Regions from separate parts of the Dyella ginsengisoli genome, predicted to be linked through region 1. Evidence: predicted binding sites of a transcription regulator. Region 1 holds the regulator's gene; each other region holds the start of a gene.
The links. Region 1 encodes FliA, which starts transcription of late flagellar genes. Its sites were predicted from a motif close to TAAAGTTTNNCNNNCNNNGGCCGATAA; they were not measured.
Positions count from the first base shown of each region.

Region 2: the regulator FliA is predicted to act here: its motif matches at 2,974-3,000, upstream of ISP17_RS10515 (HD-GYP domain-containing protein).
Region 3: the regulator FliA is predicted to act here: its motif matches at 1,777-1,803, upstream of ISP17_RS07630 (methyl-accepting chemotaxis protein).

Region 1 is NZ_JADIKM010000001.1:1,117,182-1,123,968, reverse strand. It holds gene ISP17_RS05060 (chemotaxis protein CheW) at 1-93, opposite strand, end outside; gene motD (flagellar motor protein MotD) at 90-1,097, opposite strand; gene ISP17_RS05050 (flagellar motor protein) at 1,094-1,834, opposite strand; gene ISP17_RS05045 (chemotaxis protein CheA) at 1,834-3,804, opposite strand; gene ISP17_RS05040 (protein phosphatase CheZ) at 3,900-4,541, opposite strand; gene ISP17_RS05035 (chemotaxis response regulator CheY) at 4,538-4,945, opposite strand; gene ISP17_RS05030 (RNA polymerase sigma factor FliA) at 5,014-5,748, opposite strand; gene ISP17_RS05025 (MinD/ParA family protein) at 5,750-6,742, opposite strand; gene flhF (flagellar biosynthesis protein FlhF) at 6,739-6,787, opposite strand, start outside.
Region 2 is NZ_JADIKM010000003.1:109,415-116,201, forward strand. It holds gene ISP17_RS10505 (CocE/NonD family hydrolase) at 1-344, opposite strand, end outside; gene ISP17_RS10510 (HNH endonuclease) at 560-1,447, opposite strand; gene ISP17_RS10515 (HD-GYP domain-containing protein) at 1,649-2,857, opposite strand; gene ISP17_RS10520 (hypothetical protein) at 3,315-4,334, shown strand; gene ISP17_RS10525 (helix-turn-helix transcriptional regulator) at 4,485-4,934, shown strand; gene ISP17_RS10530 (VOC family protein) at 4,931-5,374, shown strand; gene ISP17_RS10535 (iron chaperone) at 5,407-5,886, shown strand; gene ISP17_RS10540 (M61 family metallopeptidase) at 6,202-6,787, shown strand, end outside.
Region 3 is NZ_JADIKM010000002.1:138,266-145,052, forward strand. It holds gene flgC (flagellar basal body rod protein FlgC) at 1-97, opposite strand, end outside; gene flgB (flagellar basal body rod protein FlgB) at 103-495, opposite strand; gene ISP17_RS07625 (chemotaxis protein) at 744-1,661, opposite strand; gene ISP17_RS07630 (methyl-accepting chemotaxis protein) at 1,837-3,144, shown strand; gene flgA (flagellar basal body P-ring formation chaperone FlgA) at 3,144-3,842, shown strand; gene flgM (flagellar biosynthesis anti-sigma factor FlgM) at 3,937-4,275, shown strand; gene ISP17_RS07645 (flagella synthesis protein FlgN) at 4,272-4,718, shown strand; gene ISP17_RS07650 (EAL and HDOD domain-containing protein) at 4,771-6,039, shown strand; gene ISP17_RS07655 (TMEM43 family protein) at 6,155-6,787, opposite strand, start outside.

The DNA of each region.
Region 1 (6,787 bases):
CTGACCGGCGAGCTGGAAGGTGAGCCAGGACTGCGCCGTGGCCTCTACCACCGGCGCGTGCGAACGGCTGCGGGACGGGCTGGCTGCGCTCATGGGACGGACTCGGTGGAGGTGGAGGAACGCTCGGATGCCGCTGCCCTGCCCGGCCGCGCAGCGGCCGCCGGGACATCGGCCATCGCCGACAAGGCAGGTGCGGTGACGGCCAGCGTCTCCGCGGCGCCGGTGCTCGCCGCGTCCTGCGCGGCGGGCGGGAGCGCAGCGGCCGGCGGGTTGACGTCGGCCGTAGCGGGCTTGCCGGCGTCCATGGTGAAACGGCTGGGGCCGTCGCGATCGCTCAGCACCACCACCATCACGCGACGATTGCGGTTGCGGCCGTCTTCGGTGGCGTTGTCGGCGATGGGCCGCACCTCGCCCCAGCCCATGATGCCGAGCCGGCTCGGGGTGACCCCGTGGTCGGAAAAAAGCCGCGCCACGCTGGCGGCACGTGCGGCGGACAGCTCCCAATTGGACGGATAGGCGGCCGTATTGATCGGCTTGTTGTCGGTGTAACCCTCGATCCTGAGCGGATTGGGGAACGGCGCCAGGATGCCGGCAAGACTGCCGAGCACGCTCTGCGCCTGCGGGGCGATGCGCGCCACGCCGCTGGGAAACAGGATGTCGGTGCGGATCTCGATCTCCAGCCAGTTCGGCGTGCGCCGGATCACCACCAGCTTCTTGTCGATCAGCGGCTGCAGCGCCTGCTCGACGCTGTGCTGGATGGCGGCGAGGTTCTGCTGCTCCTTCGTCGGCGCGGGCTGGGCGGCCGAGCCGGGCAGGCTGATGGGGGTGAGCGCCGAGCCGTGGCCATTGGCCTGCGGATCGACCACCGGCGCGGCGCTGGGCGACGCACTGGGCGCCATGTCGGACGGCGCGATCACTCGGCTGGTGCCGTGGAAGGCCTCCATCATCGACTGCGACAGCACGCGGTACTTGCCCTCGTTCACCGCGGACATCGCGTACATCACCACGAAGAAGGCCAGCAGCAGGGTGATCAGGTCGCCGTAGGGAATCGCCCAGCGCTCGTGGTTCACGTGCTCTTCGTGGCGCTTGCGCCTCATGGCAGGAAGCCCTGCAGCTTGCTTTCGATCTGCCGCGGGTTGTCGCCCTGGGCGATCGACACGAGCCCCTCGATGAGGATCTCGCGCATCTCGGTCTGCTTGTGGATCATGCCCTTGAGCCGCGCGGCTATCGGCAGCATCAGCAGGTTGGCCAGACCGATGCCGTAGATGGTGGCGACGAACGCCGCGGCGATGCCGTGACCGAGCTTGCTGGGATCGGCCAGGTTCTGCATCACCGCCATCAGGCCCATCACGGCGCCGATGATGCCCATGGTGGGCGAGTAGGTGCCGGCGTTCTCGAACACCTTGGCCGCGTCGATGTCGGCCTGCTCGCGCGTGCCCAGCTCCACCTCCAGCACGCTGCGGATGGCCTCCGGCTCGCCGCCGTCGATCAGAAGCTGCAGGCCTTTGCGCGAGAAGCCGTCGCGCATCTCGTCCAGCTGCGGCTCCAGCCCGAGCAGGCCCTGGCGGCGCGAGACCTCGCTCCAGCCGATGATCTGCTTGATCAAGTTCTGCGGGTAATGCAGCGGCGGCTTGTAGACCAGCGGCAGCAGCTGCCCGGCGCGCTTGAGCACCTTGCCGGGCGTCTGCACCATCAGCGCGGCGAAGGTGCCGACGAACACGATGAGGAACGCCGCCGGATTCCACAGCGACTCCAGACTGGAGCCCTTGAGCACCGTGCCGATGGCAATGACCGCGAAGGCCAGCACCGTTCCAATGAGGCTGACCAGATCCATCAAGCACTCATCCGCAACGCGGGCAACAGCTCGCCGCTGTCATCGGCGAGGCCGGCCAGATCGAGCACCAGCGCGAGGCGGCCATCGCCGGTGACGGTGGCGCCGGCCACGCCGGTGGTGCCGGCGAACAGGTGGCCGAGCGGCTTGACCATCACGTCCTCGCGGCCGATCACCTCATGCACCAGGCAACCCAGGCGCAGGTGGCCGATGTGCAGCACCACCACGTGGCGCCCGGCACCGTCGGCCACGCCGGCCCAGCCGGCGAGATCGCCCAGCACCAGCGCGCGACCGCGATGCGCGGCCACCATGCGGCCGTCGAGCAGGCTGTCCTGTCCCGGGCGCAGCTCGAACACTTCGTCGACGTTGCTCAGCGGCAGCGCCAGCAGGCGATCGCCCACGCGCACCATCAGCACGCGCAGGATCGCCAGCGTGAGCGGTACGGTGAGTTCCAGCGTGCTGCCGTGGCCGAGCCGCGATTGCACGCGCAGCGTGCCGCCCAGTTCGGTGATGCGGGTCTTCACCACGTCCATGCCGACGCCGCGGCCGGAGATGTCCGACACGGTGGCGGCGGTACTGAAGCCGGCGCGGAAGATCAGCTCGTAGCACTCGTTCTCGGTGAGGCGTGCGGCCTGCGCCTCGTCGATCACGCCCTTCTCCACCGCCTTGCGCCGCAGCACCTCGGGGTTCATGCCGCGGCCGTCGTCGCTCACCGTGATGACGATGCGCTCACCGCGCTGGCTGGCCGTGAGGGTGACCGTGCCGCGGCGCGACTTGCCCGCGCGCTCCCGATCCTCCGGCCCTTCCAGGCCGTGGTCCAGCGCGTTGCGGATCAGGTGCACCATCGGGTCGGCCAGCGCCTCGACCAAGCTGCGATCGAGATCGGTGCCCTCGCCTTCGGTGACTAGGTCCACGTCCTTGCCGAGCTGGCGCGCGAGGTCGCGCACGATGCGCGGAAAGCGCTGAAACAATCGCCCGACCGGCTGCATGCGCATGCCGAGCACGGCGTTCTGCAGGTCGTCGGCGACGCGGTTGAGCTCGTCCACGGTGGACGACAGGCTGCTGTCGCCATTGCGCGCGGCCAGCGTGAGCAGGCGGTTGCGCAGCAGCAGCAGTTCGCCGGCCTGGTTGACCAGCGCATCGAGCCGCGCGGTGTCCACGCGCACGCTGGTCTCGGCCGGGGCAGCGGCAGCGCGGGCGGGTGCGGGTGCGGGAGCCGGCGCAGGCATGGGGGCCGGCGCCGCGGATGCGACCACCTGGCCGGGCGTGCCGCCCTTGCCGTGCAGGTTGTCCAGCAGCGCCTCGAACTCGTCGTCGTTGATGCCGCCGGCGGCCGGCGCTGCCACCGCAACCACCGGGGCCGGCGCACCGTTGCCGTGCAGCTGGTCGAGCAGCGCCTCGAATTCGTCGTCGTTGATGGTGTTGGACACAGCGGGCGCGGCGACAGGCGCCGGTTCCACCGTGCCGGGGGCGGCGGTGCCGTAGAGCGAATCGAGCAGCGCCTCGAACTCGCTGTCGTCGATGGCGCCACCGGCCGTCGCGGCCGCCGATGGCGGCGCCGCGACCGGCGCGGGCGCGGGCGGCGCACCCTTCTTCGGCGGCGTGAGGCGCACCAGCAGCGCCGGCGGCGGCATCGCCATGGCGTCGTTGGCGGCCAGCGCGGCCATCATCGACTGCAGCAGGTCGAGCGCTTCGAGCAGCGCGTCCATCCGCGCCGGGTCGATCAGCAGGCTGCCGTTGCGCGCCTCGTTGAGCAGGTCCTCGGCGTGATGGCACAGCTGCACCATCGGGTCCACGTTGAGGAAGCCGGCGCCGCCCTTCACCGTGTGGAAGGCGCGGAACACGGCGTTGAGCAGCTCGGCGTCCTGCGGCGCGGCCTCCAGGCCCACCAGCTGCTCGCCGAGGCGCTCGACCAGCTCGCCGGCCTCGACCAGGAAGTCGTCGCGCAGTTCGGCGTCGAAGGAGGGATCCATCTAGCGGTTTCCGGCAGGCAGCACGACGCCCGCCGCATGACGGCAGGCGTGGGAGAGGCGACGCAGCGTCGGCGCGATCACCGTCATGCGCGGGCTCAGAATCCGAACTCGCTCAGCAGGCGATCGGCCTCGTCCTGGCTGTTGATCTTTTCCACCGCCTCGACCGGCTCGCGGCCGGAGAGCGCGCCGGTGAGGCGCACCAGTTCGAGCATGGACGACTCCACCGAGCCGATGAAGGCGACCACCTTCTTGATGCGCTGGCCGGAGAGGTCCTGCCAGGACTGCGCCATCACCATGTCGTTGAGGCCGGCGTTGCAGCTCTGCGCGAAGGCGCTGGCCTGCTGCGCCAGCGCGCAGACGGCGTCGCTGCCGGCGGGATCCGTGGCGAGGATGGTCGCGGCGTTGTGCGCCAGCGCCTCGGCCTCCGGGCGGGTGCGTTCGGCGAAATCCAGCGTGCGGTGCGCGGCCTGCGAGCTCATCTCCAGCACGTCCTGCAGGTGCTTGCGCGCGTCGGTGACGCTGTCCGGATAGCCGTCCTGCACCAGCTCGCCGCCGAGGCGACGCACGGCGTCGTGCAGGTCGCGGGCCAGCAGGCCGAGCGCGCGGAACAGCTTCTGCTCGCGCTGGCGCACGATGGAATCGAGCGCCTGCTCGAAGGCCGGGCCATCAGGGCTGTTGAGCAGCTCGTGCAGCTCGTTGGGCAGCGCGTCGGGGGTGAGGGTGAGTTGGGCGCTCATGCGGAAGCTCCTGCCGCGGCGAGCCGCTCGAAGATCTTGGTGAGTTTTTCCTGCAGCGTGGCGGCGGTGAACGGCTTGACGATGTAGCCGTTCACGCCGGCCTGGGCGGCGGCGATGATCTGGTCGCGGTTGTTCTCGGCGGTGACCATCAGCACCGGCAGCCCCTTCAGCGAGGCCTCGGCGCGGATCGCGCGCAGCAGGTCGATGCCGGTCATGTTGGGCATGTTCCAGTCGGTCACGACCATGTCGAACGGCTGGCTCTTGAGCATCACCAGCGCGTTCTCGCCGTCGTCGGCCTCCTGGATCAGCTGGCCGGAGAAACCCAGCTCCACGAGCAGGTTCCGCACGATGCGGCGCATGGTGGAAAAGTCGTCCACCACCAGGATCTTCATGTTCTTGTTCAAGCCCGTCTCCACTTGCACGATGGGTCGCCGTGCGCCAGCCCGTAGGTAAGTTGTGTTGCCCGCGTTGCTCAGTCGTCGTCGCGCCAGCCGGTCATGCGCGCGCGCAGCCGGATGATCGCCTGGCCGTGGATCTGGCAGACCCGCGACTCGGTGACGCCGAGCACCGCGCCAATCTCTTTGAGGTTCAGTTCCTGCTCGTAGTACAGCGACATCACCAGCTGCTCGCGCTCGGGCAGCGTGGTGATCGCATCGATCAGCGCCTGGCGCATGCCGGTCTGCTCGATGTCCTCGGCGGGAGTGAGCGTGCTCGAATCGGCCACGTCCATTGCCGGGCTGCCGTCGCCGTCGTCCGGCGCCGTGAGGCTCAGCAATCGGGAGCTGGCCGCATCGGCCAGCACCTGGTGGTATTCATCGGCCGTCAGCCCCAGCCGTTTCATCACCTCCGCGTCGTCGGCATCCGCACCGGTCTCCACCTCGATCTGGCGCACCACCTCGGCTACTTCGCGCGCCTTGCGATGCACCGAGCGCGGCGTCCAGTCGGTCTTGCGCAACTCGTCGAGCATGGCGCCACGGATGCGGATGCCGGCGTACGTCTCGAAGCTGGCCGAACGATCGGTGGCGTAGTTACGCGACGCCTCCAGCAGCCCGATCATGCCGGACTGGATCAGATCGCCCACGTCGACGCTGGGCGGCAGCCGCCCCATCAGGTGATAGGCGATGCGCCGCACCAGCGGCGCATGCGTCTTCACCAGTTCGTCGGCGCTTTGCCGTTGAAGTTGCAGGTATTCGGTTGCCACGCTCATCTCACCACCCCGTCGCCGGTGCAGCCTGACCACTGAAAAATGCGATGCGGTCGAGACCCGGGCGATCGGGTTCTGCCCATGTAACGGCCGCACCGGCCAATTGCTTGAATGCCTGCGCCGAACGGCTGCCCGGCGCCACATCCACCACCGCGTTCTGGCGGCGGATGGCCTGGCGCAGGCGCTCGTCCTGCGGCACCCAGCCCATGAAATCGAGCATCACGTCGAGGAAGCGGTCGGTGACCCGCGCCAGCTTCTGGTGCAGCGCCTTGGCCTCGCCGAGGTTGCGCACCATGTTCGCCACCATGTGCAGGCGCTTCACGCCGAAGTCGCGGCTGAGCACCTTGGCCATGGCGTAGGCGTCGGTGATGGAGGCGGGCTCGTCGCACACCACCAGCACCACGTCGTCGGCCGCGGCGGCGAACATCGCCACCGAGTCGGAGATGCCGGCGGCGGTATCCACCAGCAGGAAGTCGGGCACCTGGGGCAGCTCGTCGAAGGCGCGGATCACCGCGGCCTGCTCGCCGGAGCCCAGCTGCGCCAGCCGGCGCGCGCCGGAGCCGGCGGGAATCACCTTCAGCCCGTGCGGCGCCTCCAGCACCAGGTCGGACAGGCCACACAGGCCGTCGAGCATGTGGCCCAGGTGACGCGAGGGCGCCAGGCCGAGCAGCACGTCGACGTTGGCCAGGCCCATGTCGGCATCCAGCAGCATCGTCTCGTGGCCCATCATGGCCAGCGTCATGCCCAGGTTCACCGCCACCGTGGTCTTGCCTACGCCGCCCTTGCCGCCGCACACCGCGATGGTGCGGCAGCGCTGGCGCGTGGGGCGCCGGTCGAGGTTGGCCGCCTGCGTCGGCGCGTGGTGGACGACGGGTGGCGCGGCCATCTCGGTGAGCGACGAAACCATCTGCTTGAGTCCCCAGGCCTGATTCTTGATGAAGGCGCGCTCTTCCAGCGTGCCGGCGGAAAACGATGCGGGCGACAGCACGGCGCTCATGCGCTGGCCACCGCGAAACCGAAGCGCTCGGCCAGCGCGCTGTCG
Region 2 (6,787 bases), on a different contig from region 1:
CCGGACCACACCGCGTCGGCCATCTTCGGGCTGTTGCCGGGCATCATGCCGCTGGCGTTGTACGGCGTGCGTTCGAGCAGCATCGGCAGGTCGTGCGCGCCCTTCGGGATCATGATCACCGTGTGCAGCTTCACGCCGTCGCGCATGGGGATCATCACCTCGCGCTTGACGTAGTCGAAGTTGCCCTGCGGTTGCACCCATTTGGCCGGGATGTCCGAGCCGGTCTGGATCATGTCGGGAGTGACCTGCGCCGCCTGCTGGCCCATAGGCGGTGCAGCGAATGCGGTGGCGGAGGCGAGGCAGATCAGCGAGACGATCGCCGAAGCCAGGGCAGCTTGCTTCATGGGTGGGGTCCTCTGGGTGGAAAACGGCAGCGGCCCGGCAGGGCTGCGCAATCGTCACTATGAAAACGGCAGGGCGGGTTTGGCAAGGCGGAGTGCGGCATGCGCGGGTTCTTGCGGCGAACGCCACCAGTTCGTGAGTGCTTGCCAGTCAGCGCCCGGATGTCAGGCAAGGATTGGTGCATTAACAGTCGCGTGCCCGCGTGCCCGCCCGATCCTCAGGCCTTGAAACAGTTCTCTCGATGCCATCGCAAATAGGTTGGGTGCGGTCGCAGCTCGGGCGCGTCGGGTACATCAAGGATCTGGTCCGATCGGACCAGTTTGTCCAGATCATCTGGTATGCCATGCGGGGATAGCAGGACGCGGAAATCGTCGCTGAAGGTCATCAGTCCACGATCGAACAACCAATGAGCGGTGCCAGTCAGGGCAACGCCGTTGCGTACGGCATCGGGCCCGTTGGCTTCGACTGGTCGGATATGCGCTGCCTGCACTTCCGGGCGGCCGCCGCCGTTGATGAGGCGCAGCCCGGTGACTGCGCAGGTGTTGCGATAGGCCGTGCGCACCTGACGTCGAAACGAGGCATCACGGACCTTTCTGGTGGTCAGGGTCTCGATGACAGGGCGGATGACGTATTCCGGTGCTTCCTCGGCCACGGCCTGCAGCGGCAGTTCCCACGGGTCCGGTCGCGTGCTGATGCCGCGCTGGATGATGCCGTCGAATTCCTCGCGAGGAATCAAGCGGACAGCTCTTCCGAACGCACCCTTGTTGGTCCTGGTGTCCTCGCGCTGAAGCATGGATTCGCGATAGCCGGTCGAGTCGCGGAAAGGTACCGGGTGCTCAAAATCGACGTATTCGCGCATGTGCGCGTAAAAATGATCGGCGCGAGCCGAATCGGCGACCACGTCCACGACTTGGGCCATAGCGAAATATGCTTGACGCCCCGTGGCACTGTGCGGACCTGATGTTCGCCGTGGCTCGTAATAGACGATCCAGTCGCCGACTGCCTCTTCTACCTGTCGCAGATACGTGCGAGGGAAGTGGTACCGCTCTTCGATCAGATCGTCGTAGATCGAGCTTGCGGATGAAGTGAAAACGGCATTCGTCATGGACGCTCCCCGGGCGTCGCGCCAGGTTACCAGGCCGAGTGCAGGGCGAACGACATGATGCGGATAGCGATCCGGTTGTGGAGTTCCTTTCGTGTTCGACCTCAGCTGCTAGGTGAGAGACGTGACCACAGCGGTATCAGGGAGGATCGCTGCTGCAGCCGCAAAGGACGCGTCTCTATCAGCCTAGCGGTGATCGGGCTCTCACTCCCGCAGCACGCGCGGAATATGGATGCCCCACGCCACCGGATCTTCGATCTCCACGATGCGATCGTCCGACTCGTGCAGGTCCAGCGTTTCCGGTTCCAGCGGTTCGCGGTCGGGCAGCGCGCAGATCAGGCGGACGACGGGCTTGAGCGAACTGCCTTCCCCCTGCACCAGCACCACGGCCAGCCGGTCGGAGGCGAGCCGCACCAGGGTGCCGGTGGGGTAGATGCCGATGAGCTTGACGAAGGTGTGGAAGATGTCGCGGTCGAAGTGGCCGTCCTGCCACTCGGCCATGCGGCGGATCGCCTCGGCCGGTTCCCAGCCGCGCTTGTAGGGACGGTCGGAGGTGATCGCGTCGTACACGTCGCAGATCGCGCCCATGCGGGCGGCGCGGCTGATGGAGTTGCCGGCGAGTTTTTCCGGATAGCCGCTGCCGTCGGTCTTCTCGTGGTGGTGCAGGCATACGTCCAGCGCCACCGGGCCGGCCGCTACCTCGCGGCGCAGGATGTCCCAGCCGATCTGCGGGTGCTGGCGCACCGAGGTCAGCTCCAGCGGATTGAGCTTGCCCGGCTTGTTGAGCACTGCATCGGGCACGCCGACCTTGCCGATGTCGTGCAGCAGGCCGGCCAGGCCCAGTTCCTTGAGCGCGACACCCTCGTAACCGAGCCGGCGTCCCAACGCCATCATCAGCGCGGCGACGGCGACCGAATGCAGGTAGGTGTAATCGTCCTTGTTCTTCAGTCGCAGCACGCTGAGCATGGCCGCGGGATTGCGCGCGATGGCCTCGTCCACCTCGTCGACGATGCTGGCGGCCGTCTCCATCTGCAGCGCGCGCCCCATGCGGGCGTCATGGAACAGCGCCTTCGCCGCGGCCTTGGCGCGGTCGCGCAGCTCCTCGGCGCGGGCCACGTCATTGCCGAATACCGTGCGTGGCGGTTCGGGTTCCTGCTCGACAGCGGCCGGGGCGGGCGCCGGCGCCGGCGCGGATGGCGCGCGGATGGGGGAGGACGGGAGATCCAAGCCCTTGTCGGTGTCGATCCAGACTTCCTGGTTGCCCAGTGCCCGCAACGTGGCGAGGGTGGTTTCGTCCTCCACCAGGAACGAGCCACGCCAGAACGGGTGGTCCAGCCAGTTGCCGCAGATCTTGTGCACGTACATGCCCCGCGCGACCCGCGCGACGGGGATTTTCTTAAGCGGCGAGGTCATGTTCTGGCCAATCCGTATCTCGTCGATTTCTGCGCCCGCGCATACGTCCGGGGGCACTGACCGCTTCTGCGTGGGATACCCCGCAAGAACCCTCCGGTTGCATGCGGTGCGTTCGGTTATCGGCCAAGGCGAACCACACTTGAGTCGTGATTGATCCGGTTGCGTATGAGGGCGGTGGCGCACTCTTCGGCAGCCAGCCCGCGCGCCTGCGGAGCGGCCCGCGGCGGGGCGCGGTCTCGTTGCGCCGCCGTGAAATTGAACGTGCTGCTCCGTGAAGTCGGCCGGCGCCGGCGAAATACCAGGAGCATGAGCACGCGGCGGATTGATCGTGAGCAAATTGGCGACCCGGGCAGCGGACTACGGTCATGCCAGCTGCCTGCGGCGCAAGGTGTGTAACAGGACGATGGCAACACCGTGAGCCGACAGCGACAACGGTCATCCACTGGGAGTCCTGACCATGCGTAATGTCATTCTTGCCCTGGCGCTATTCCTCTCTCCGGTGGTCTGCACCCAGGCGTGGGCGCAGACCAGCATGAGCATCAGCATCGGGAACCGCGGCGTGAGCCTGGGGTTCGCGATCTCGAACTACCCGACGCTGCAGCGCATTCCCGGGTACCCGGTCTACTACGACCCGCAGATGGATTTGAACTACTTCTTCTACGACGGCCTGTACTGGGTCTACATGGATGACAACTGGTACTCGAGTCCCTGGTACAACGGCCCGTGGGACATGATTTATCCCGCCTACGTGCCTTTGTTCGTGCTGCGCATTCCCGTGCGCTACTACCGTCAGCCGCCTCCCTACTTCCGCGGCTGGCGCCCCGACGCCCCACCGCGCTGGGGTGAGCACTGGGGCCGCGATTGGGAACGCCAGCGCAGCGGATGGGACCGCTGGAACCGTCGCTCCGTGCCCGCACCGGCGCCGCTGCCGACGTACCAGCGCAGCTACTCCGGCAGCCGTTATCCCCGCCAGCAGGAGCAGCAGCGCGCGATCGAATCGCGTAGTTATCGCTACCAGCCGCGCGAGTCGGTGAGCCGGCAGATTCTCCAGGAGCGTCGACGTGGCGAGGAGACGCGTAACCGTCAGCAACGGCAGGACGACCAGCAGCAGGAGCAGCGCAGCCGGCAACGACAGGATGTGCAGCAACAGCAGCAGAGGGTTCGGCAGGAGCGGGACGTTCGCCAGCAGCAGGAGCAGCGCACTCGGCAGCGGCAGGACGATCAGCAGCAACAGCAGCAGAGGGTTCGGCAGGAGCAGGACGTTCGTCAGCAGCAGGAGCAGCGCAGCCGGCAGCGGCAGGATGTGCAGCAGCAACAGCAGCAGAGGGTTCGGCAGGAGCAGGATGTCCGACAGCAACAGCCGCCGCGTTCGCAACCGGCACCGAAAGCGCGCGGCTCGGACAGCAAGGGCAAGGGCCGATCCGACAAGGACAAGGGCCGGAAGGATGACGAGCAGGGCCGCGATGGCCATCCTTAGCCGGTGACCTGTCGCGAGGCCCACGCTGGAGAGCAGGGCCTCGCAAGCAGCGCGTCAGGGCCTGGCGCCGGGGGCGCAGTGGATTGCCGATGGGCAGGTGAAGAGCGCGACCCCGTTGAGCCTGTCGGCGCGGGATGGGACGATCGGCAGATGCCCCGCCATCCCGCCCCCGACTATTCGCTGCGCGATCTCGCCCGGCTCCGCCGCGTGCGCGACCGCATCGATCGCGAGTATGCGCAGCCGTTGAACGTGGAAGTGCTGGCGCGCGACATCGGCATGTCGTCCGGGCATCTGAGCCGGCAGTTCAGGCTCGCCTTCGGCGAGTCGCCGTACAGCTACCTGATGACACGGCGCATCGAGCGGGCGATGGCGCTGCTGCGGCGTGGCGACCTCAGCGTCACCGAGGTGTGCTTCACGGTGGGCTGCGCGTCGCTGGGGACCTTCAGCACGCGCTTCACCGAGCTGGTCGGGGTGTCGCCCAGCGTTTATCGACGCGAGGCGGCTGGCGCCACGGCCGGGATGCCGTCGTGCGTGGCGCGGCAGGTGACGCGACCGATCAGGAATCGAGAAGCGCCGGCCCCCGAGCCGGACCTAGCATGACGGCTCCATCCCCCACGAAGGCGAACGCCATGGACATCACCATCCACTCCAGCTTCCTGCCGCACACCGACCCCGACGCCTCGCTGGCGTTCTATCGCGACACGCTCGGCTTCGAGGTGCGCAAGGACGTGGGTTACCACGGCCTGCGCTGGATCACCGTCGGCCCGGCCGAGCAGCCCGGCACGTCCATCGTGCTGTACCCGCCGGCCGCCAGCCCCGGCGTCACCGACGAGGAGAAGCGCACCATTGCCGAGATGATGGCCAAGGGCACCTACGCCATCCTGCTGCTGGCCACGCGCGATCTCGACGCCGCCTTCGAGCGCATCCAGGCCAGCGGCGCGGAGATTGTCGAAGAACCGACCATGCAGCCCTACGGCGTGCGCGACTGCGCCGTGCGCGATCCCGCGGGCAACCTGCTGCGGGTGCAGGAACAGCGTTGAGCCGCGATCGGCATGCATTGAGGGAGCAACCCATGGCTGAAAAGAAGAGCAAGGCGAAGCCGGCGGCCGGACGCGCGGCCGCCAGGTCCGGTACGAGCTTCACGATCGAGGAGCAGGCTGCGATGCGCGAACGCGCGCAGGAGCTGAAGGCGGCTTCGCGGCGTAGCACCAAGGCCGACGACGGCGAGGGCGAGGTGCTGGCGAAGATCGCCGCCATGCCCGAGCCGGACCGCACGATGGCCACGCGCATCCACGCCATCGTCCGGGCGAACGCGCCGGCACTGGCGCCGAAAACCTGGTACGGCATGCCGGCCTATGCCAACGCGGCAGGCCAGGTGGTGTGCTTCTTCCAGGGCACGGCGAAGTTCAAGACGCGCTACGCCACGCTGGGCTTCAGCGACAAGGCCAAGCTCGACGAGGGCAGCATGTGGCCGAGTGCCTTTGCGCTGAAGGCGCTGGATGTCGCCGCCGAGGCGCGCATCGCGGCGCTGGTCGCAAGGGCGGCGGGCTAGCGAAGGTCCGAACAGCCGGCTTTTCGCCCGTCATTGCTGCGCAAGCAGGAAACCAGCGCCGTTGAAGAGCATCTCCAGCTTGCGCTGGGATGACGAGCAAAATCAGACGCCGGCCAAAGGGGGCTGTCCCGGCTGCTGCGTCATGCACCCGGTCCAAAGCTGCGCGGTCGCAAGCCTGCGCCCCGTGCCATAGACGGATAGGTGAGCAACGGACAGGTTGCTCCCCTGCAACAGCGATGCGTTCGACGGAAGGCGATCGCACCGGCGCCGGTGGTGATAACGTCGGCGCCTCTTTTCCGTTCGCTGGAGTCGCCCATGTCCCGTGCCATTTCCACTGTTTCATCGGCAGTGACCCGCCGCAGGTTTTCACGCCTCGCCCTTGCCGTCTCGATGGCGCTCGCCGCCGCCACGGTCAGCGCGCAGCCGGCCTGGACGGACAGCGTGCCCGCACCGCAGGACACGCCTTACCCGGGTACGGTGACGCTGCAGGTGGATGCCAGCGATACCGCTCAGGGCATCTTCCGTGTGCGCGAGTCGATCCCGGTGCAGGCCGGTGCGCTGACGCTGCTGTACCCGCAGTGGATTCCCGGCGACCACTCGCCGACCGGGCCGATCGCCATGCTCGCCGGGCTCCGGCTTAGCTCCAACGGCCAGCCGCTGAAGTGGACGCGCGACAAGTACAACGTCTACGCCTTCCACGTCGACGTGCCCGAGGGCGTGGCGAGCATCGAGGCGCAGTTCCAGTACCTCTCGCCGCGCGACGGTGGCTACGAGATCACCGACCGCATGATGGACATGGAGTGGAGCAAGCTGGCGCTTTATCCGGCCGGCCACTACACGCGAGGCATCACCTTCGTGCCCAGCCTCACGCTGCCGCACGGCTGGCAGTTCGGCACGGCGC
Region 3 (6,787 bases), on a different contig from region 1:
TCTCGGCGTTGGCGAGGTTGCTGGCCACGGTGTTGAGCCGCAGCGATTGCGCGGCCATGCCGGAGCCGGCGGTATCGAAGATCTTGAACATCGACATGGCGATTACCCGGTGATCGCGGTGCGCAGCATGCGGATCTGCGCGGTGATGAAGGCCAGGCTGGCCTGGTAGTGCACGCCGTTGGCGGCGAAGTTGGCCTGCTCGACCTGCTCGTCGACGGTGTTGCCGTCCATGCTGGGCTGGGTGGGGTTGCGCCACATCAGCTTGTCGGCCGCCTGCGCGGACGGATCGACCTGGCCGGCGGTGGGCGTGCTCAGTGCCAGCCCTTCGGACTGGCCGCTGGCCTGCATCAGCGCACTGCGAAAATCCACGTCGCGCGCCTGATAGCCGGGCGTGTCGGCATTGGCCAGGTTGCCGGCCAGCACTTCACTGCGGCGCTGCCACAGACCCAGCGCCTGGGTGTGGATGCCGAACAGGTTGTCGATGGGTGCACTCATGGCTTGCCTCCGCGCGGTATCGGACCGCAGGGGGCTTGAGGCAATTCGCGTGCCACGGGGCGAAAAGCGTTGCAGGAGCTGGGTTTGCACCCGGCGCCGGATTCACGCTGCGGGGGCGAAGTCGGAAAACCGACGCAGCGCCCGACCGCCTCGCCGCGGGCAGGAGGCCACCGGGTGAGTGACGGATGCCGCTACAGGGCGAGGTGCGGTCCTACAGGGCCGCGCCCTTGCAGCGGCCCTGGGTCATCTCACCCCGGCAACAGATCCAGCACCGCCTGCGCCAGCAGGTCCGGCTGGAACTTGGCGATGAAGCGGTCGGCGGCGACCTCCTTCACCATCGCCTCGTTGAACATGCCGCTGATCGAGCTGTGCAGCACGACCTTGAGTCCGCGCAGGGCGGGCGTCTCGCGGATCGCGCGGGTCAGCGCGTAGCCGTCCATCTGCGGCATCTCGATGTCCGACACCACCAGATGCACCCGCTCGGCCGGCTCCACTCCCGCCAGCTCCTGGAGCTTCTCCAGTGCACGCACGCCGTCTTCCACCATCACGCATTCGATGTTCATCTGGCGGAACACGCCTTCGATCTGGCGCCGCGCCACCAGCGAATCGTCGGCCACCAGCACGCGGCGCGGGTGCATGGCGTGGCCGTCCACGGCCCGCTGCATGTGCGCGGACAGCTCGCCCGGCACGCCGTGGATGCTGGCCAGCACGTGTTCCACGTCCACCACCGCGACCAGCGCGCCGTCCACGCGGGTGATCGCGTTGACCCGCGTACCGAAGCCCAGCGCCGGCTCCGGCGTCACCAGCGCGCTGCCGTCGCAATGCACCATGTGCTTGAGGTCGGCCACCAGGAAGCCCTGCACGGTGCGACTGAACTCGGTCACCAGCAGGTGCGCCGAGGCGACGTCCTTCAGCGGCGGATAACCCAGCGCGGCGGCCAGGTCGATCACCGCGATGGTCTGGCCGCGGTAGTCGCAGCTGCCGGCGATCAGCTCGTGCGCGCCGGGCATGCGTTCCAGCGGCGGCCGGCGCAGCACCTCGCGCACCTTGAACACGTTGATGCCGAACAGCTGCGCATCGCCCAGCCGGAACAGCAGCATCGCCACGCGGTTGTGGCCCGCCAGCCGGGTGTGCCGCTCCACGCTCTCCAACAACGCACCGCTCATGCCGGGTTTCCCTTTCGCAAGCTGCACCGCACGCGCGGTGGATCAGCGGCTATCGGCGGTGGCCGGCGCGGCTTGAGCGGACGCGGCACGGCGCCATGGCATGTGCCTTGCTTGCTCAAGTTCCGTCGCCGGCGGTCGATCCCCCGCTTGCCACCTGAAAAGGAAACGTCCGTCCATGAGCTTCATCCGCAGCCAGCATCTGGCCGCCTTCGCCCAGGCCGCCGCCGTCGGCGACGAGGCACAACTCGCCCGGCTCGGTGATCAGCATCCCCGGCTGGCGCTGGCGCTGGCGCCGCTGCTGAAGCTGGCGGCCGGACGTCCGCCCGCGGCCGTCGCGCTGCAGACCATCGAACAGCAGAGCCTGCTGCTCGGTGCCGCCCAGCAGCTCGCGCACGAACAGAAATCCCTGGAAGACTCCGCCCGCGAATGCCGCGACAGCGTCGGGCGTTTGACGGACGGCAGCGCCGGGATCTCGACGGGCCTGCAGCAGGTCGCCGCCAGCCTGGACAACGCCGACCAGGCCAGCCACGCCGGCGCCGGCAATGTCAGCGAGCTCGATGGCCAGCTGCGCTTGCTGCGCAGCGCGATGGCTGCGATGAACCGCAACCAGAACAAGCTGGCCGAACAGGTCGCGCAGATCCGCAAGCTCACCGGCGTGGTGCAGGAGATCGCCCACCAGACCAACCTGGTCGCGCTAAACGCGGCGATCGAGGCCGCCCGCGCCGGCGAGGCCGGCCGCGGCTTCGCGGTGGTCGCCGACGAGGTGAAGCAGCTCGCCGAAAAGACCACCCTCGCCACCACCGAGATCGAAACCGTCACCGGCTCGATCGGCGAATTCTCGCTGCAGCTCGACGGCGACGTGCGCCAGGGCATGCTGCGGCTGGAACGCGCGCAGCAGGGCATCGGCCAGGCCGACGCCTCGCTGCAACAGGGCGCCACCGCGCTGCAGCTGGCGCGCGAGCGCATCGGCACGCTGCGCCAGAACCACGATGCCCAGCACGTGCGCGCCACCGGCACGCAGGCCACGCTGGGCGCCTTGCAGCGCCGCGGCACCGAGGCGCGCCGACAGGCCGAAGTACTGGCCCGCTCCGCCCTGCTCTCGCAGCGGCTCGGGCTGGAGTGGCTGGAAAGCCTCAGCGGCAAGGATCCGGCCAGCCTCAGCCTCACCGTGCGCGAGTCGGCCCAGGGCATGCGCCAGGCGATGGAACTGGCGCTGGCCGAGCCGGCCGCACTGGACCGCCGCTGGTTCGACACCAGCGCGCTGCAGCGCGCGCTGGCGCGGCTGCTCGCCCAGCACCCCGGCCATCCGGCGGTGTCCGGCATGCAGGCGAGCTGCACCCGGCTGGGCGAGCGCGGCAACGCCTTTGTCGGCCTGCTGTGCGAAGGCAAGAAAGCCGAAGCCGGCGCGCTGGCCGGCGAACTCGAATCCGAGCGCGAGGCGCTGGTGAGCCAGCTCGCGCAGCTGCTGGCGGCCGAGAGCTGATGCCGCGCGCCGCCGCCCTGCTGGGCTGCCTGCTGGGTATCGGCGGCGTCGCCGCGGCCATGCCCGCGCGCGCCGGCGACGAGCCGATCAGTGCGTTCGCCCGGCAGTGGCTGGTGGCGCAGTACAGCCTGCCCGGCAACCGGGTCGAGGCCAGCGCCACACCGGTGGATGCGCGCCTCGACCTGGCCGACTGCCGCAGCGCCATGACGGCCAGCCTGCCGCCGAACCTGCCGCCACGCCCGCGCATGAGCGTGCAGGTGCGCTGCACGGCCGGCGCGGGCTGGACCGTGCACGTGCCAGTCAGCCTCAGGATCTTCCGCGATGTGCTGGTCACCACGCGCCCGCTGCTGCGCGGCGACGGCATTGCCGCCGGCGACGTGCACAGCGAGTCGCGCGACATCACCCGGCTGGGCTACGGCTATGTCGATGACTTGCAGCAGGCCGCCGGCCGCACGCTGGCCCGGCCGCTCGGCCCCGGCAGCGTGCTGACGCCTTCGGCGCTGGGCGGCCGCGAGATGGTGCGGGCCGGCGACCGCGTGCAACTGGTGGCCCAGCTGGACGGCATCGAGGTGCGCGCCAGCGGCATCGCGCTGGGCAGCGGCGACAACGGCGCGCGCCTGCGGGTGCGCAACGAGGTCTCGGGCCGCGTGGTGGATGCCATGGTGAACGCGCCCGGGGTGGTGCTGGCATTACCCTGAACGAATCGAAAGAACGGATCGATCGACCCTAAAGTTCCTGCCAGCGCCGCCGATGACAGGGGCACAGGGCCTAAACCGACCAGAGAACGGACCCATGAACACGACCATTTCCAACAACGGCCTGCCCAAGCTTCCGCAGGCGAACAGCAGCCAGGGCAACGCGCCGTCGCAGGCGACGGCCGCCGCTGCCGGCACCGAGCCGGGCGGCGCGGTGTCCGCCGACAAGGTCAACCTGACCGACTCGGCCCGCGCTCTGCAGGAAGCCTCGCGCGCCGGCGATTCCTCGCCGATCGACACCGCCAAGGTGGAGCGCGTGCGCCAGGCGCTGGCCGCCGGCACCTACCAGGTGAACCCGGAGCGCATCGCCGACCGCATGCTCTCGCTGGACAGCCAGATCGCCGGCACCAAGCCGGTCTCGGGCGGCAACGCATGAGTGCCGCGCTGCAGGTCGAGCTGGACGACGCCCTGAGCGCCGTGCTGGACGACATGCAGCGCTCGCTCGCCGAGCTGGCCGACGCGCTCGCCCGCGAACGCACCGCGCTGCTCGACGCCGACGTCCCCGCCATCGATGCGGCAGGCGCGCGCAAGCAGGCGCTGATGCAGTCGCTGGAGCGACTCGACGCCGAGCGCCAGCAGCTGGCACTGGCGGCACCCCACGCGGCCGCGGCACAGCAGACGCGCTGGCAGGACCTGCTGGCCCGGTTGCGCGACTGCCGCGACCAGAACCAGCGCAACGGCAGCATCGTCCAGCAACGTCTGGGCAGCGTGCGCCGGGCGCTGGCGATCCTCACCGGCCAGGATAGCGAGACCGGCGTGTATGGCCGCAGCGGTGCGCTGCATGCGCGCGCCCGCTCGCACACGCTGGCGGAAGTCTGACCCCATCCCCGCAGGGCGCAACGCGCGCCCCGCCCACGCGCGAAGAGCCACCATGAACCAAGCTGCCGCTGCCACCGCCTCCTCCGCCGTCCCGCCCGCCATGAGCACGGAACAACCGCTGCCGGTGGTGCGACTGCCGATGCTTGACGCCAAGCGCCAGCTGTTCGCCTACGAGATCCTGTTCCACCGCGAGGGCATCGACGAGGCCGTGCTGATGCAGCGCGTGCTGTCGACCATCCTCGACGGCGCGCTGACCCGTCTCGTGCGTGGCAACCGCACCTTCCTGCGCCTGTCGCGCGAGCTGCTGCTGGAGCAGACCGACGTGCTGCTGCACCAGCCGCGCTTCGGCGTGCTGCTGCGCCCGGAAGTGGCGCACGACGCCGCCCTGATGGAGCGCCTGCAGCAGATGGCCCAGCGCGGCTGCCTGCTCATGCTCGACGTCAACGAGCCGCAGATCACCGGTTCAGCCGCGCTCGAGGCGCTGCTGCAGATCGTGCAGTTCGTGCGATTGGACGCTAGCGTGATGGCGCCCGAAGTGCTGCGCGAAGCCAGCCAGCAGCTGCACGATCGCGGCATCTGGGTGGTAGCCGGCCAGGTCGACGACCACGCCACCTACCAGCGCTGCCTGGAACTGCCGCTGCAGGCGATCCAGGGCCGCTACCTGCTGATTCCCGAAACCGTCGAAGTGCCGGTGCTCACCGCCAACCGGCTGAGCATGCTGCGCCTGATGCGCGAGCTGCAGGAGTCCAACCCGGGTCCGGTGGAACTGGGCGACATCATCCGCGACGACGCCATCCTCAGCTACAAGCTGCTGAGCTGCGTCAATTCGGCCTACTTCTCGCTGCCCAAGCAGCTGAAGTCGGTGCAGCAGGCGGCGATCTTCTTCGGCGTCACCCGCACCCGCAACTGGATCTACACCATGTCGCTCAGCGGCATGGACGACCGCCCGCCGGAACTGCTGCGCGCAGCGCTGATTCGCGCCCACATGTGCGAGAAGCTCGCCGCCGGCGCCGGCATGCCGCGCGACAAGCAGGAGATGGCCTTCACCACCGGCCTGTTCTCGCTGCTGGACACGCTGATGTGCGCGCCGATGGAGTTCGTGCTCAGCCACCTGCCGCTGGTGCCGGAAATCGCCGAGGCGCTGGTCGGCGGACGTGGCCCGTTCGGCCCGCTGCTTGAGCAGATCTATGCGTGGGAAGCGGGCGAGCTCACCGGCCAGAACGCGCAGCCGCAGCGCATCCAGCGCATGGCTGCGATCTATCTGGAAGCGACCCAGTTTGCCGACCAGGTGTTCTCGCACGCCGAGGCCAGGCCAAGCTGAGCGGGCCGACCGGGGTCGAGATGGCCCGATTCCATCGGACCGATGAAGCCCAGGGCCGCCGAAAGGCGGCCTTTTTCATTCAGCCCGCATGGCCCGGCGGGCGCGGGATTTGCGTTCAGCCGTGCTGGCGAGCGCTGCCGCGGTGCCTGCGCCACAGCGGCCAGCCGGCGATCGCCAGTCCCAGCGCGGCGAGGCCGAACCAGTGCAGGCTGACTCCCGCGCTGCCGCCCAGCCACATGGCCCCGCCCACGGCGCCGATCAGCAGCGCGCCCACGCCCACCGGCAGCAGCAGGTCGCTGACGTGTTCGCGGCGCTCCCACAGCAGCGCCAACACGCCCAGGGAAGCCAGCAGCAGGGCGATCGCCCGTCGCGGCGTCACCGCCTCCGGCGGCACCGGCAGATCGGGAAAGATGTCGACCAGCGAACGAGTGCCGACCTGCACTTCGTAGCCCTTGCCGTCGGCCGCATCCTTCGCCGGCACCAGGGTGTCGCCGTCGAGGCGGCCGATCAGGGTCACCGTCTGCAGCGGCACGGTTTCCCAGCTCACGCGCAGGTCGCCCAGGCGCGGGGAGTCCGGATGCGCGCTGGTGGTGAGGTAATCGCCATCGGCCGAGAAACTGGCGGCCAGATTCGGCGGCAGCGCCTTGACCTCCGGCGTGAGCCGCGCGCTGCCGGGCAGCGCGTGCAGCAACGGTGCGGAAAGGCGAAACCCGCCCACGCGCACTTCCCCGGCATCGAACTGGCGACC